One region of the Megasphaera sp. genome, then DNA from elsewhere that is predicted to be linked to it. Evidence: riboswitches for the same ligand, from Rfam matches in the RefSeq annotation. Region 1 holds a riboswitch; the other holds the start of a gene.

Region 1 (8,074 bases):
TGTATCAAATAATATAATCCAGCTATCAAAATTCCGATTTGAATAAAAGTAACATACCTTGAATCAAGAGTTAAAAGGAAAAATAAAACCCAAAGAGGCAAAGAAAATAAAATATAATTGAATGTATATTTTATAGAGGCTTCCTGTCCTAACCCTATAGCTGCAAAAATTAATGAAACTACAAAAATTAAATAAAGTGCAACAAAGCCATCTCTTCTAAATATGTATTTTCTATGCATTATATATTTTTTAAAATAGACTGCAAATAAAAATATACTTAAAATACCAAGTGTAATATTATAGGTTGCAGTGGAGATATTACCAAATAAAGAAAAACTATATAAAATCAATATACATCCTAATCCATATTGTCTCAAAGCCAATGGAATTTGTGACTCCATTAAAATTCAATCCCTTCTTATTGTCAGTATTCGAATATATTCATTTCAGTAAAATATAGAAAAACCATATACAGCCTTAGATACTGCAATCTTTTGTCATCAAAGATATCATTTTTTCTTGTTAGCACTGCCATGATTTATGTGCTTCGAAAGTGGCTCTATACAGCTATGGATTAATTTCTCATCAGCATTTCGAATTACTTCTTGATATCTATCTTTTTCTCTATCAATCAGTCTATAATATTTATTAAATTCGCCAGTTTTTATACAAAGATTATCTCCGATTCTTACTTCAAGTTTAACATGCCTATTATAACTACAGTTTTTATTTTTTAGCTTAACTTCCACAAACTCGTGTAATCCTACATTTTCTTCGTCCATTAAATTCACTGCCTCTTTGACCATCCTATTTACGGATTATGGCTATTTTCTACATTTTCATCTATCTGATACGCATTGATAACTACGTTACATTGTACCATATCGCCCAGTCAAAGTACAGCCGGCCGCAGTTCTATAAAGCAAGGGCTGCCTTTCCCAGCATCCGCCTGGAGAGACAGCCCTTTGTGATTTCGCTTGCTTTTATAATTCTTTGATGAGGTTGACCATTTCGATGGCGCTGGTAGCGACGTCGAAGCCTTTGTTGCCCAAATAGCCACGCGCATCTATTTTCGATTCAGCTATTCAATCATTTTCAGATTATATTCATAAATACATAACAGACAGGCACTGCCAAATTTTTTTATTCATCGAATTCACCATGCTTCATCAAATTTTCCAAATTATAGCCTTCCCGTAATTCCCTATCCGTTGCATTGGCAAGGGAGATGATTTTATCAGGAAGCAGTAAGAAATAGCAATCAGGCCGCATGATGCGATTACTTAGTAAGCCAGTATTATGCGACGTCAGGATGGTTTGAATCGGGAATTTTTCTTCCAGTAATTTGACAATCTTTTCAGCTAATTCATAATGGTAAAAAGCATCAAATTCATCAATAAACAAAAAGCTGATATGCTCGGACTGCTTATACCAATAAAAGAAGGTCAGTAACGCACACGTCCCATTAGAAGCCTCAAAGAAAGGCACGAGCCGTGTATGCTTGAAAAACAGGCTTTTTTTGCCATCTGCCTGCGAAGCCGCACAGATTTGCTCATGGACACCATAGGTATTCAGGAATTCCTCAAATTCATGAACAAATCCATTTTTTATGATATAGTCGGCCATCGATTCGGTCACCGTAGAGAAGCCAACAAATTCGTTATTATTTCCTAGGCTGCGGAACCACAGCATACCGCTGACAAATTTCATGACTTCCTTGACAGGATTTTTTCCGTCAAGAGGTAAATTATTCGCCATATATCGTAAAACAGAAATGCCGCTATCGCGAAATTCCCAGTTCAATGTATCAAGCTGATATTCTTTCAAGTGACTGAAATCTCCCGTTTGCTTGCTATAATCAAAGGAAAAAACCAATCGGTCGTTCAGCCACAACTCTTCTAAAACGAGTTCTTTGGCCGTCTTCTTGCTATACTTATAAGTAATTTCATCGTGTTCCCGTTGAAAAACGTAGGAAAAAGAAACGACATCCGAATCCGCATCGGCATTGCAGTAGTTAATAATCGATTTTGCAATGCCATTTTTATCCACTAAATGATAGGTAATATCGGCGATAGCTAAACCAAAATTCGTTTTTCCTACAGCGTTCTTGCCATAAATGATGGCATTTTTGATGAGCCCTTGTGAAATGCATTGTGTGCTATAGTGATAGTCCTTGACATCCGAAAAATCAATGGTAAAAGTATTTTTAAAATTCTTGAAATTTTTGACACTAAATTTTTTTAGAAACACGAACTATCACCTCTTTATAAAATTTATTTGCTCTGATGAATCCGTTGCAATTCATGCAATTTCAAATATTTCAACATGGTATAGAAAAAATGAGTGCAGCACAAATACGAACCGATGCCTCCATCTAGGAAGCCTTTGCGGAGAACGAACATCTTGAAGAAGCCACCGATGCTGTGCATGAGGATGCCTAGCATCGAAGTCCGTTTTCCCCGTTTATAGGCATCTTCGGCCCAAATCGTCGTATATAAGCACAGTTTTTCTTCCCATTCATGCCAGTCACGATAGGTATGATGTTCGATATAGCCTTTCAACCGTTTGTCCGGCAAATCGCATTCGGGATGTTCGTGGACTTTATTGACCCAGGAAACAGTCGTCCGCGGAAACATACGCCGTACATGATCCGGGTCGAGGACGCCATGATTGAAAGTGACGCCAAAAGCGACGGACTTACGGGTAATGGCATATTGTGTATCCATGGGCGTATTTTCAATGACGCGTTTTATATCCGCAATAAGTTCGTCATTCAGCCGTTCATCGGCATCGAGATACAGCACCCAGTCCGCTGTGGTCTGTTCCAAGGCGAAATTGCGCTGGGCTGCGAAATCGTCGGTCCAGGCACGGAAGCAAACTTTTGCCCCATGGGCTTGGGCCAGTTCTACGGTCTTATCAGTACTCCCAGAGTCGATGACCAGGACTTCGGGGATGCATTTCTTGGCATTTTCCACGACGTCGACGATATTGTCTTCTTCATTTTTTGTCAAAATCAATATAGCTAAAGAGCTCATGGGCAGCGCTCCTTCTCTCTCAATATTTATGTCTGATACGCATTCATAACTATGTAACATTGTACCATATCGCCCGGTCAAAGTACAGCCAGCCGCAGTTCAATAAAGCAAGGGCTGCCTTTCCCAGCATCCGCCCGGAGAGACAGCCCTTTTTATAACTTCGCTTGTGTTTATAATTCTTTGATGAGGTTGACCATTTCGATGGCGCTAGTAGCGACGTCGAAGCCTTTGTTGCCGGCTTTTGTGCCAGCCCGTTCGATGGCCTGTTCGATGTTTTCTGTCGTGATGACGCCGAACATGATGGGGATGCCCGTCTTGAGGGATGCCTGGGCGATGCCTTTGGCCGATTCACCGCAGACGAGGTCATAGTGGCTGGTAGCGCCGCGGATGACGGCACCGAGGCAGATGACGGCGTCGTATTTGCCCGATTCTGCCATTTTCTGGGCGATCAGGGGGATTTCAAAGGCGCCCGGGACCCAGGCCGTCGTAATGTCTGCGTCATCGACGCCATGGCGATGGAGAGCGTCGTAAGCGCCGCCGAGGAGCTTGCTGCAGATGAATTCGTTGAAACGTGCGACGACGATGCCGAACTTCGCACCAGAACCGATTAATTTACCTTCTTTGACTTGTACCATTGTAAAACACTCCTATTCTGAAATATTATGTTAAAATCCATTTTCCAGCAGTTTTTCCATCGTCAGGCCCGAAGACGCCGACGACGGATGACCGACGGTAAAGCTATGGACATATTTCCCGATGACATCCGTTTCCAAGTTGACGATAGCGCCCGGATGCTTATCCATGAGCGTCGTATTGGCCATGGTATGGGGAATGATGGAAACGGAAAATTGGCTGCTGCCGACGGATACGACAGTCAGGCTGATGCCGTCGATGGTGATAGAGCCTTTTTCGACGATGAACGGCTCCATGTCCTTGGGGATGGAAATGGTGATGACCCGGGCAATGCCATCGGTTGCGATGCGGGCGACGTGGCCGATGCCGTCGATATGGCCGCTGACGATATGACCGCCCAGGCGGCCGCCGACCTGCATGGCCCGTTCGAGGTTGACTTGGGAACCGCTCTTGATAGTGCTGAACGACGAGCGGCGCATGGTTTCATGCATGACGTCGGCCGAAAAGGTCGAGTCCGTCATATCCGTGACGGTCAGGCAGACGCCGTTGACGGCAATGCTGTCGCCGAGCTGCGTGCCTTCTAATACTTTGTGTGCCTGAATGGTCAGGCGGATGGAATCGGGGCGGCGGTCCATATGGGCAATCGTCCCCAGTTCCTCAATGATGCCAGTGAACATAGGCACCCTCCCTATTGGCATTATATGCCGTAATCAATATGTTATTTTCATGGAGCTCTACCGAATCATAGACCAGCGGCATACATTCATCGAGCTCATCGACGCCGCAGCCGCCTACCGACGGCAAAGCGCCAGTACCACCGATAACCTTGTCGCCGACGAAGGCATAAATCTTATCGACCAGACGGGCATCGAAGAAGCTCCCCTGGATGGTGCTGCCGCCTTCGACGAGGATGCTGGTCAGTCCTTCATCATGCAGGAGCTGCAAGGCGTCAGGCAAGTAAATGGTCTTGCCGTCCTGGAGCGGAGCCAGGATGACGCGGACGCCGGCGTTTTTCAAAGCCTTCATCTTCTCTACGGGGCACAAAGACGTCGTGACGATAAGGGTCTGCGTCGTCTTATCGGTGACGACGAGTGAATTCAAAGGTGTCCGTCCTTTGGTATCCAGTACGACGCGTACAGGCTGATGCGGTGCGTCCTGGCCGGGCCGTTCGATACGGCTGGTCAGGAGGGGATTATCCGTCAGGACCGTATTGATGCCAACCAAAATGCCATCGTAGATGGAGCGCAGATAGTGGCCGTAGCTGCGGGCCCATTCGTTGGTGATCCACTGGGATTTCCCAGTCCGCGAGGCCGTGCGGCCATCGAGGCTCTGTGCCAGTTTGATGGCAATGAACGGCTTCTGGACCATCATGTTCTTGATGAAGACTTCATTGAGCTGAGCCGCTTCTTTCGACATAAGGCCGACTTCGACGGCGATGCCGGCTTTACGCAAGATAGCCGCGCCCTTGCCAGCCACTAAGGGGTTGGGGTCGAGCATGGCCATGACGACTTTGCCGACGCCTTTTTCGACGAGGGTCCGGGCACAAGGCGGCGTTCTCCCGTAATGGGCACAAGGTTCGAGGGTCACATAGACCGTAGCCCCCTTCGCCCGTTCGCCAGCTTCACGCAATGCCCATACTTCGGCATGAGGCGTGCCGGCCTTATGATGGTATCCCGTGCCGACGATTTCGCCATCTTTGACGATGACGCAGCCGACGGCAGGATTGGGTGTCGTATAGCCCAGGGCGGTCTTTGCCAATTCCAGGGCTTTTTTCATATACTCTGCCGGTTCCAATGTATTCCTTCCCTTCTATTCAGATTCGCAAGATAAAAAAAGGCTATGGACGTAAGATTCCCATAGCCTTTTGAGCGCAACAAAAACACAATCTGTCGTCTTTTCCCATCCAGACTGTACTGTCGGTACCGAAATTGCATCGGTTCAACCCTTGCGGGTTAGCGGACTGTCACCGCCGGTCAGGAATTGAAAGCGCCGCTTTCTCACCTTGCCTCAAAGACTATCCTTATTCATTTGAACTACATGTATGATTTTAGCACATGAAAAGAAGAAATACAAGTCCTTATCGCAAGGACGCGATGGCAGCGGCCCGGTCGTCAGCTCCGAAGACGGCACTGCCGGCGACGAGGAAGGTCGCACCGGCGTCTTTGACGGCCTGGACGGTCTTGGCATTGACGCCGCCATCGACTTCGATGACAGCCGTCGTATTGCCGGCCTGTTCCAGAAGCGCCTTGGCCTGGCGGATCTTATCGATGGCATAAGGAATGAACTTCTGGCCGCCGAAGCCGGGGTTGACGCTCATGATGAGGATCATGTCCAGCTGCCCGGCCAGGCAGGACAAAGTCGATACGGGGGTCGCCGGGTTGAGGGCGACGCCGCCTTTCATGCCTGCTTCGTGGATCTGCTGCAGGACCCGGTCGAGATGGGTGCAGGCTTCCTGATGGACCGTGACGTACTGGACACCGGCAGCAGCCAGGCCGTCGATGTAGGTTTCCGGATGTTCTACCATGAGATGGGCATCGAAGGGCAGCTTGGTGCAGCTACGCAGAGCCTTGACGACGGGGACGCCAAAGGTCAGGTTCGGCACGAAATGGCCGTCCATCAAGTCGAGATGGATACAATCTGCCCCCTTCCGTTCGACGTCCTGAATGTCTTCAGCCAGGCGGGAGAAGTCCGCCGATAATATAGATGGGCAAATGGTTACCATGACTATCGTTTCCTTTCTGCAATGGAAGTGAGTATCTTACAGTATGTGTCATACCGTTCTTTCTGGATATGGCCGTCAGCGACGGCCTGTTTGACCGTACATTCCGGTTCGGACAGATGGAGACACGACGAGAACTTGCAGCCGCCGCTGTAGGGCAGCATGTCCGGGAAGAGGCGCAGGACTTCCTTCGGGTCGAGGTGCTCGAAGTCGAGAGAGCTGAATCCCGGCGTATCGACGACATACGTATCGCTGTCGAGGCGCATGATTTCCGAATGGCGTGTCGTATGGCGGCCGCGCTTGATCTTTTCGCTGACGGCGCCGACGGACAAGTCTTCCCGGCCCAGGATCTGGGACAGCAGGCTCGACTTGCCGACGCCCGACGGGCCGGAAAAGGCCGTCATGCGGTGGGGCAGCAGATTACGCAGGGTATCGAGGCCTTCGCCGGTCTTGGCCGACACGAGATAGACGTCATAGCCGCAGCGTTCATAAAAGGCCTTGTAGGATTCGGCCGTCTCCCGGTCCAGGTCGCACTTATTGAAGCACAGCGTCGGATGGATGCCGCCGTATTCACAGGTCATGAGCATCTTATCGACGAGGAACTGGTTCGGATCCGGCGACTTGGCCGCCATGATGACCAGGAGCTGGTCGATATTGGCCACGGCCGGCCGGCGTATCTGGTTGCGCCGGGGCAGCAGGGCTTCGATGACGCCCTTGTCCTGGCCCAGCTCGGTGATTTCCAGCTCGTCGCCGACGAGGATCTTCGCTTTCAGCAATTTGCCGCGGCGTCGGCACTCGATGAGCCCTTCCCGGCCGACATCGACGTAATAATAGCCGTTATAGTTCTTGATGACGCGTCCTTTTGTCATGTTCCTCCCCTTAGATATACTGGTCCTGTACTAACGAATTGTTGATGTATACTTTGACTCTCGTCTTGCCCGTGCCGCTGACGCTCTTAGAGATGTTGTCGCCGCCGGCCTGGCTGCGGTCATAGACGACGCGCGAGCCATTGTCGTCGGATACGACGATCTGGACATGCTGGCTGGAAGCGCCAGACGGTACGCTGATATTGACCGTCCCGTAATGAGGCGTCCCGGCCGGTTCCTGGTTATTGGCACTGCCATCGGAGCCGCCGGAGCTGCTCGACGGCGAGCTCTGGCTGCTCTGGGACGACGGATATTCGACGGACAAGTTGACGACCTTGCCGTCTTCCGACGTCTGGCCCGTGACGACGGCCTGAGAGCTGTCCTTCGACGAATCGAGGTTGGACACGCTGCCGACGGAATAGCCGGCGCTTTCCAGGGCCTTCACGGCCGCATCGAGGCTCATGCCGCTCGTATTAGGGGCTTCATTCTTGGCCGCTTCTGCTTCTTTTTCGGCTTCGCTCTTACGGCAGACGACGAGGTCGACTTTCGTCCCCTTTTCGACTTTCTTCGGCGATTCCGGGTCCTGGTCGATGATGGTCCCGTCGGCATACTGAGCGCTCTCTTTGTAGCGCACCTTGCCCACAGACAGGCCGCTTTCCTTCAGTTTCTTTTCGGCCTCATCGAGGGTCAGGCTCCGCAGGTCCGGTATGAGGACTTCTTCACCTTTATTCCCCTTGCTGACGGTCAGGTAAATGGTCCGGTTGGCCTTGACGACGGCTCCGCCAGACGGTGTCTGGGAAATGACTTCGCCGACTGGCACT
Region 2 (8,074 bases), 830 kb from region 1:
ATCGTCGCCGGTATGATGTCCCTGGCCTTCCTCGGCTTCTCCGGTATGATTTAAGGCAAAGGAGTGAATTAGATTATGTACGATTATACAACGATAGCTATGTATGCTGTCGGCGTCATGGTTTGCATCGGTATCGTCTTCGGCTTTATCCTTGCAAGTGCTGATAAGAAATTTGCCATGGAAGAAAATCCGCTCATCGGCGAAGTAAAAGAAGCACTTCCTCAGGGCCAGTGCGGTGCCTGCGGTTTCGCCGGCTGTGCAAAATATGCGGAAGCCGTCGTCCTCGACCCGAACGTTCCGCCTAACCTCTGTGTTCCTGGTAAAGCTGAAGTCGCTGCTGTCGTCGCTAAGTTGACAGGCAAAGTCGCTGAAGCTACGGAACCGAAATACGCTCACATCAAATGCCGCGGCGGCAATGGCATTGCCAAACTCGCTTATGAATACAAAGGTGTTCATGACTGCGCGGCTGCTAAGATCGTCCAGCAGGGCCCGAAATTCTGTAAATTCGGCTGTCTCGGCTTCGGCAACTGCACGCGTGCCTGCCCGTTCGGTGCTATGAGCATGGACGAAAATGGCCTGCCTGTCGTCAACAAGACGCTCTGCACAGGCTGCGGTAAATGCGCTTCTGTCTGCCCGAACCACGTCATCGAACTCCTGCCGATCAGTGCCAAAGTCAGCATCAGCTGCAGCTCCAAAGATTTCGGCGCTCCGGCTATGAAGAACTGCAAGGCCCTGTGCCTCGGCTGCGGTTCCTGCATGCGTAACTGCTCGCATCAGGAAGAAGGGGCTATCAAGATCATCGACCATCTGGCCGTCGTCAACCAGGACATCTGCCATACCTGTGACAATGCTACCTGCCTGACCAAGTGCCCGACTGGTGCCATCAACGAAATGATCAAAGGCTCTTTCAAGAAAGAAGAAAACGTAGGTTAATACATGGATAAGAAACGGTATGTATGGGTTCTTCTCACCATGGCGTTCCTCATCATCCTTAGTTGCTCCGGATGCAGTCTGCATCCGGAGTCTTCTTTTGATAGGAGCGGTGTCGCCATGGATACGACGGTCTCCCTGCGGGCGTCCGGGAAAGAAGCCAAAGAAGCAGTCGATGAAGGCTTTGAACGCCTGAATCAGCTGGACAAACTGGCAGGACAGAATGAAGACAGCGACGTAAGCCGTATCAATGCCGCTGCCGGCAAAGCATACGTCCAGGTCGACCCGGCCATTTATGAAATGATTGAATACGCCAAGGATTATTCGGCCAAGAGCCAGGGCGAATGGGACATTACCGTTGGCGTCATGACCAATTTATGGCGCATCGGCAACGACGACCAGCACGTGCCGTCAGCCGATGAGATTTCCCAGGCCCTGATGAAGGTCAACTATAAGGACATCCTCCTGCGGCCGGAAGACCACAGCGTCATGCTGGCTAAACCGGGCATGGCCATCGACCTGGGCGGCGTGGCCAAAGGCTATGCTGTCGATGAAATCCGCAAGATTTATGAAAAACACCACATCGAAAGCGGCCTCATCAACCTCGGCGCCAGCTCGATGTATGCCGTCGGCAAGACGACCAAGGGCAAGCCCTGGCGCATTGGTATCAAACATCCCCGCTCTGACGACGACAAGAGCTTCCTGGGCATCGTATCCATCGAGAACCAGGCCCTGTCCACATCAGGCGACTATGAACGCTATTTCATCCAGGATGGCGTCCGCTACCACCATATCTTCGACCCCCGCACGGGCTATCCCGCCCGGTCCGGCGTCATGAGCGACTCTGTCGTCATCGACGGTTCCGTACCTCATGCAGGCATGCTCAGCGACATGATGACGACTATCGTCTTCGTCCTGGGACCGCAGAAGGGGATGGAACTGGCAAGCAGCATGGAAGGCGTCAACTGTGAAATCACAGGCAGTGACAATGCCGTCTACATGACCCAGGGCTTTGCCGATAATTTCTCTGATTTGAATAGTGATTTCCATCTTTCCGATTCGGAATAAACCAGCCTCCATAGAAGTAAAAAGTATAGCAGAAAAAAAATTAATATCTTTAAGTCTATTTACTTTTTCATTCGTTTGTAAGATAATAGATATGTAAATTTTAGAAATTATGGAGGGTAGTATCTACATATGGATCATATCGATGACAAAATTTTAACGATACTCAAACACAATGGCAAAGCTTCGGCTACGGAAATCAGCAAGGTCGTCGGCCTGTCCATTCCGGCTGTTGCCGAACGCATCCGCAAGATGGAACACAACGGCATCATCGAAGGCTACGGTGCCAAAATCAGCCGCCGCAAGACCGGTTACAACGTGACGGCTTTCATCATGGTCAATCTCGAACGCTCTGGCGATGTCGAAGAATTCCGCTCGAAAATCGTCCAGTACCCGGAAGTCCTGGAATGTCACCACGTCGTCGGCGCCTTTGACTACTTGCTCAAAGTGCTGGTCAAGACACCGGATGACCTGGAACACTTCCTCATGCAGGTATTGAACGAAATCCCGACGGTCGCCTCGTCCCAGACCTTCATGTGCCTGTCGACACTGAAGGAAGAATGGAATGTGTAAAGAGCGTCGTGCCTCGTAGTTCGTAGGGGATGCCCCAAGGGCGTCACGCAGACATTGACGAACCGCTAACAACTAACCAGAACGGGCCGCCCTTTGGGACGGCCCCTACGATAAAAAGGCTTGCCGCTACGCGGCAAGCCTTTTTACTATCCTTTTATTATCTTCCCGTCGAGGCTGATGATGCGTACCTCGAAGGGGATATCTTTGCCGCTCTGTGCGAGGGCTCTTTTGGCAGCCATTTCCAGACCGCCGCAGCACGGGACTTCCATGCGGACCAGGGTGACGTCGTGGATGTCGTTCTGACGGAGGATTTCTGTCAATTTTTCGGCATAGTCGATGTCGTCGAGTTTAGGGCAGCCGATGAGGGTGATGCGGCCCTTGATGAAATCTTCGTGGAAGCGGGCGTAGGCATAAGCCGTACAGTCGGCCGCGATGAGCAGGCTGGCACCGTTGAAATAAGGCGTATGGGGTGGTACGAGCTTGAGCTGGACCGGCCACTGGCTCAGGCGGGAGATGGACGGCCCGGCAGGAACGTCGTCAGCCCTTTTCTGCGTTTCGCCGAGGCTGCGGGCCTGGCTGCCCGGACAGCGGCCGGTGTAGGTCCGTCCCTGGGCGGCCATGTGCTGTTTCACGGCTTCTTCATCATAGGCAGCGGCTTCGCGTTCGACAAAGGTGATGGCATCCGTCGGGCAATGGGGCAGGCAGTCGCCCAGGCCGTCGCAGTAGTCATCGCGCATGAGACGGGCCTTGCCGTCGACCATGGCGATAGCCCCTTCGTGACAGGCCGTGGCGCAGGCGCCGCAGCCATTGCATTTTTTCGAATCAATCTGTATAATTTTACGTATCATAATTTCCTCCATCGTGGTATATGCATCAAACTGGTTTGGGACCTTTATGGTCTAAGTATAGTCGATGGAGCAAAAATAAGCTGTTGTTTTTCCAACTATCATCTTTTTTTTGGAGGTCTTTCCATGGAACAATATCTTTCCCTCATTGAAACGTCGCCGCTCTTCCACGGCGTCGCCGAAGCCGATGTCCTGCCGCTCTTGCAGCGCTTGAAGGTACGCAAGAAAAAATATGAGAAAGGGGAATTCCTCTTTTATTCCGGCGATGCCGTCCCCTATATCGGACTGGTCCTGGAAGGGGCGGTCCACATCATCCAGGAAGATTACTGGGGGAACCGCAATATCCTGTCCCAGATCCCGGCAGGCTTCTTTTTCGGCGAAGCCTTTGCCTGTCTGCCTGACGCGCCGGCGACGGTCGACGTCGTCGCCGCCTCGGATGCGGTCATCATGCAGGTCTATGTCGGCAACATCCTCCATGCCGGTCAGGTCCTGACGCCGGACCAGGCTCGTTTTACAGGCAATCTCCTGGCTCTGATGGCCGAAAAGAACCGCCTCCTTACGGAAAAGATACGCTACCTGACCCAGCGCTCGACGCGCCAGAAAATCATGCTCTACCTGTCCGACATGGCCCGGAAAAAAGGGAAGGCCACCTTCGTCCTGCCTTTCAACCGCCAGCAGATGGCCGACTTCCTCTCCGTCGACCGCAGCGCCTTATCGGCCGAACTGAGCAAGATGAAAAAAGAAGGCCTCATCGATTACCACAAGGACAAATTCACCTTGCGGCAGGAACATTAAGGAAATCGGCGGGCCGCCAGCTAAGCTGTCCATTCTGGCAGCTACCCTATCGGTACCTGGTGGGCCAGAAAGGCTTTCAGGACGGCTCTTACAAACCACGAGCCACGAGCCACTGCTAAAAAAGGCGCTGTCTTCATGCGACAGCGCCTTTTTTACTCGCTTTTAATGCAGATGGGGGAGGATGTGGCCCATTTTATTCTTTTTCGTTTCCAAGTAGAATTCGTCGAATTTCTGGGGTTTCATTTCGATGGGGACGCGTTCTACGATTTCGACGCCGAAGCCTTCGAGGCCGTAGACTTTTTCCGGGTTGTTCGTGAGCAGGCGGATTTCTTTAGCGCCCATGTCCTGGAGAATCTGGGCACCGATCCAGTATTCGCGAAGGTCCGGAGCGAAACCGAGTTTTTCGTTGGCTTCGACTGTATCGTAGCCCTGTTCCTGGAGGACATAGGCTTTGAGTTTATTGATGAGGCCGATGCCACGGCCTTCCTGGCGCATGTAGAGGAGAATGCCCCGGCCTTCGGCGTTGATCTGTGTCAGGGCAGCGGCCAGCTGTTCACCGCAGTCACAGCGGCGGGAGCCGAAGACGTCGCCTGTAAGGCATTCAGAATGGACGCGGCACAAGAGGTTCTTGCCGTCGCCGATTTCGCCTTTGACCAGAGCGACGTGATGTTCGCCCGTCAGGTCGTTGATGTAGCCGTAGATCTTGAAATCGCCGTATTTCGTCGGCATCTTGGCGACGGCTTCGCGGATGACGTGTTTGTCATGGCGGCGGCAGTAGTTCTGGAGATCGTGGATGGTGATGAATTTCAGGCCGTATTCGTCGGCGATTTTCCAGAGGTCCGGCGTGCGCATCATCGTGCCGTCGTCTGCCATGATTTCGCAGCACAGGCCGACCTGTTTGAGTCCGGCCAGGCGCATGAGGTCGACCGTGGCTTCCGTGTGGCCGTTGCGGGTCAGGACGCCGCCGCGTTTGGCGACGAGGGGGAAGTTGTGGCCAGGACGGCGGAAGTCTTCGGGACGGGCCGATTCTTCAGCGCATTTGCGGGCCGTCAGGGCGCGTTCGACAGCCGAGATGCCCGTCGTCGTGTCGACGTGGTCGATGGAAACAGTGAAGGCCGTTTCGTGGTTATCTGTATTTTCGCTGACCATCTGGGGCAGGCCGAGCTTATGGGCATATTCGATGCTCATGGGCATGCAGATCAGGCCCTTGCCGTGGCTGGCCATGAAGTTCATGTTTTCTGTCGTGCAGTACTGGGCGGCGCAGATGAAGTCGCCTTCGTTTTCGCGGTCCGGGTCATCGGTGACGATGATGACGTGGCCGGCCTGTAATTCTTCCAATGCTTCTTCGATAGTGTTGAATTTACGTTTTTCTGTAGTCAAAATAAAGACCTCCTTAAAGTCTGTATTGTCCATAGTTGGTGGTACTCAAAAAGCCCTGGCGATGAGGCACAGGGCTTTGACATGCAAGGAAAGGCACGCTGCAGAAACAGCACGCCACATCTTCTTCCATCCAGACTATACTGTCGGTTTTGGAATCGCACCAAATCACGAGCCAATGGCTCCTACGCCGTAGCGTTCGCGGACTATACCGCCGATCGGGAATTTCACCCTGCCCTGAAGATATACGTTTTATTCAGTTCTGTTATGTATTATACACGGTAACTTTCATTTTTGCAAGTTAGTCGACGTCGAAGATTTTCCCCGGGTTGAGGATGTCGTTCGGGTCGAGGGCTTTCTTGATGGCCTTCATCATTTCCAGTTCGCCGGGATCGGTGAATTCTTCCATCAAATGCTTGCGCTTGTAGCCGATGCCGTGTTCGCCGGACAGGCGGCCGCCGTGGGCATAAATGAATTTGTACAGTTCCTGCTGGTTGGCCTTGACCCGCTGGTCCCAGTCTTCGTAGGTGGCATCTTCATTCTTGAGGATGTTCAAGTGAATGTTGCCGTCGCCGGCGTGGCTGGCGATACGTGTGACCAGGTTGTATTTCTTGGCCAGGCGCAGGATTTCGTCGAGGAGGGCCGCTTCCTGGTCGACAGGGACGACGACGTCTTCTTTGCAGACGATGAGGCTTTCGGCGCGGACGGCTTCGGCAAAGGCCTTGCGGGCCTGCCAGATCTTATTGTGGTCAGCGACGAGGACTGACGACGCGCCGTTTTCCGTGCAGACTTCGTCGAGGATGACGGCCTTGTCGTCCAGGTCGTCTTCGCTGGTCCCTTCGACTTCGACGATGACGTAGTTGCCGTTGTCGCTGCCCTGGAGATTTTCATTGAGGTATTTTTCGACGGACTTGATGGTGATGTTGTCCATGAATTCGACGCACGTCGGCGTGATGCCGGCCTTGATGATTTTGGTGACGACGCCCATGGCCTGGCGGCGGTCGTCGAAGATGGCCAGCAGGTCGAGGGCGTACTTCGGCTTGGGCAGGAGCTTCAGCGTCGCCTTGGTGATGATGCCCAGGGTCCCTTCGGAGCCGATGACCAGCTGGTCCAGGGAATAGCCTGTCGACTGTTTCTGCAGGCGCGCGCCGAGGTTGACGATGCGCCCTGTCGGGTTGACGACTTCCACGCTGTAGACCTGGTGGCGCGTCGTCCCGTATTTGACGGCCCGGTTGCCGCCGGCGTTGGTGGCGATGTTGCCGCCGATGAAGCACGAGTCGCCGCTGCACGGATCGCCGGCGTAGAAGAGACCTTTCTTTTCGGCCGCTTCCTGCAGGTCCGACGTGCGTACACCCGGTTCGACGACGGCATAGAGGCCGTCTTCATTGATTTCCAGTATCTTGTTCATCTTTTCCAGCGACAAGACGATGCCGCCGTATTCCGGGACGGCGCCGCAGGCCAGACCCGTGCCGGCCCCGCGGGGGACGACAGGGAAGTGGCAGGCATTGGCCAGCTTGATGATGGCGCTGACCTGCTGGGCTGTTTCGGCAAAGACGACGGCTTCGGGCATGTGATGGTAAGCCGGGTCGGTCACTTCGTCATGGGAATAAGGCTGCATGGCGTCGGCGTCGGTGACGACGTCTTTCGGGCCGACGATGGCCTTTAATTTTTCCAGGATTTCTGTCGTTATTTTTTCATAGTGCATACGTGTTCCCCCTCGGATAAGATACAAAATGTCGTGCCTCTATTATATATAACTGCCGCCCATTTTAAAAGGAATTTTACAAAAAAACTTTATCTTGCCAGCAAAGCACGGTATACTATAGGGTAAGACTTTTTCAGTCTCTTGTTCTTAGAAAGGGTGATTGGGTGGAAACCAAGCAGTATCGCCAGCCTCGGCGCCGAAAGAAGCGCCGCAAGGTCCCCCGGAAGCGCCGTACAGGGCTGCTCATCCGGCTCCGGCAGATGAGCTGGTATAATCTTATTCTCGTGGCCATCATCGTCGCCGGCTTCTATCTCATCGGCGTCCGCCTCTACAGGCTGTGGGAAATCCATGACGACATGAACCGGACCCTGCAGCAGGAACAGACCTTGCGGGACGAAAATCTTCGCCTTCGCGAACGGCGTGACAAGCTGAATGATCCCGATGAAATCGCCCGGGAAGCGCGCGAACAGTTCGGCCTGGCCAAGCCCGATGAAATTCCCTATAAGCCGTGATTCCCTATATTTTGTATTTTGATGATTGAATTTTTTGGCATTTATGAGTATAATGGCTTTATACGTTTAGCAGTAATGCTGATATTACAAGGAGGAAATCAAAACAGCATGACAATCGAAGTAGGCAGTGTGATGGAAGGTACCGTTACAGGAATCACAAAATTTGGCGCATTCGTAGAGCTTCCGGATAAGAAGGTAGGTCTTGTACATATTTCTGAAGTCGCTAATGAGTATGTCAAAGATGTAAATGATTTTTTGAAAGTTCGAGACAA

The links. Region 1 has a riboswitch for FMN ahead of ribD (bifunctional diaminohydroxyphosphoribosylaminopyrimidine deaminase/5-amino-6-(5-phosphoribosylamino)uracil reductase RibD). Riboswitches for the same ligand answer to the same signal wherever they lie in the genome.
Region 2: linked by a shared signal. The riboswitch ahead of ACFWUB_RS04210 (bifunctional 3,4-dihydroxy-2-butanone-4-phosphate synthase/GTP cyclohydrolase II) and the one ahead of ribD (bifunctional diaminohydroxyphosphoribosylaminopyrimidine deaminase/5-amino-6-(5-phosphoribosylamino)uracil reductase RibD) in region 1 are both predicted to bind FMN.

Annotation. Positions count from the first base shown of each region.
Region 1 covers NZ_CP181255.1:45,325-53,398, reverse strand. The annotation lists gene ACFWUB_RS00280 (O-antigen ligase family protein) at 1-401, opposite strand, end outside; gene ACFWUB_RS00275 (hypothetical protein) at 510-782, opposite strand; gene ACFWUB_RS00270 (AAA family ATPase) at 1,144-2,250, opposite strand; gene ACFWUB_RS00265 (glycosyltransferase family 2 protein) at 2,274-3,011, opposite strand; gene ribE (6,7-dimethyl-8-ribityllumazine synthase) at 3,206-3,670, opposite strand; gene ACFWUB_RS00255 (riboflavin synthase) at 3,701-4,345, opposite strand; gene ribD (bifunctional diaminohydroxyphosphoribosylaminopyrimidine deaminase/5-amino-6-(5-phosphoribosylamino)uracil reductase RibD) at 4,326-5,462, opposite strand; FMN riboswitch at 5,556-5,687, opposite strand; gene rpe (ribulose-phosphate 3-epimerase) at 5,746-6,390, opposite strand; gene rsgA (ribosome small subunit-dependent GTPase A) at 6,393-7,256, opposite strand; gene pknB (Stk1 family PASTA domain-containing Ser/Thr kinase) at 7,267-8,074, opposite strand, start outside.
Region 2 covers NZ_CP181255.1:871,750-879,823, reverse strand. The annotation lists gene ACFWUB_RS04240 (electron transport complex protein RnfA) at 1-54, shown strand, start outside; gene rnfB (RnfABCDGE type electron transport complex subunit B) at 76-933, shown strand; gene ACFWUB_RS04230 (FAD:protein FMN transferase) at 1,051-1,998, shown strand; gene ACFWUB_RS04225 (Lrp/AsnC family transcriptional regulator) at 2,128-2,568, shown strand; gene ACFWUB_RS04220 (ATP-binding protein) at 2,715-3,416, opposite strand; gene ACFWUB_RS04215 (Crp/Fnr family transcriptional regulator) at 3,540-4,208, shown strand; gene ACFWUB_RS04210 (bifunctional 3,4-dihydroxy-2-butanone-4-phosphate synthase/GTP cyclohydrolase II) at 4,371-5,621, opposite strand; FMN riboswitch at 5,703-5,834, opposite strand; gene ACFWUB_RS04205 (FAD-binding oxidoreductase) at 5,887-7,290, opposite strand; gene ACFWUB_RS04200 (FtsB family cell division protein) at 7,455-7,802, shown strand; gene ACFWUB_RS04195 (S1 domain-containing RNA-binding protein) at 7,911-8,074, shown strand, end outside.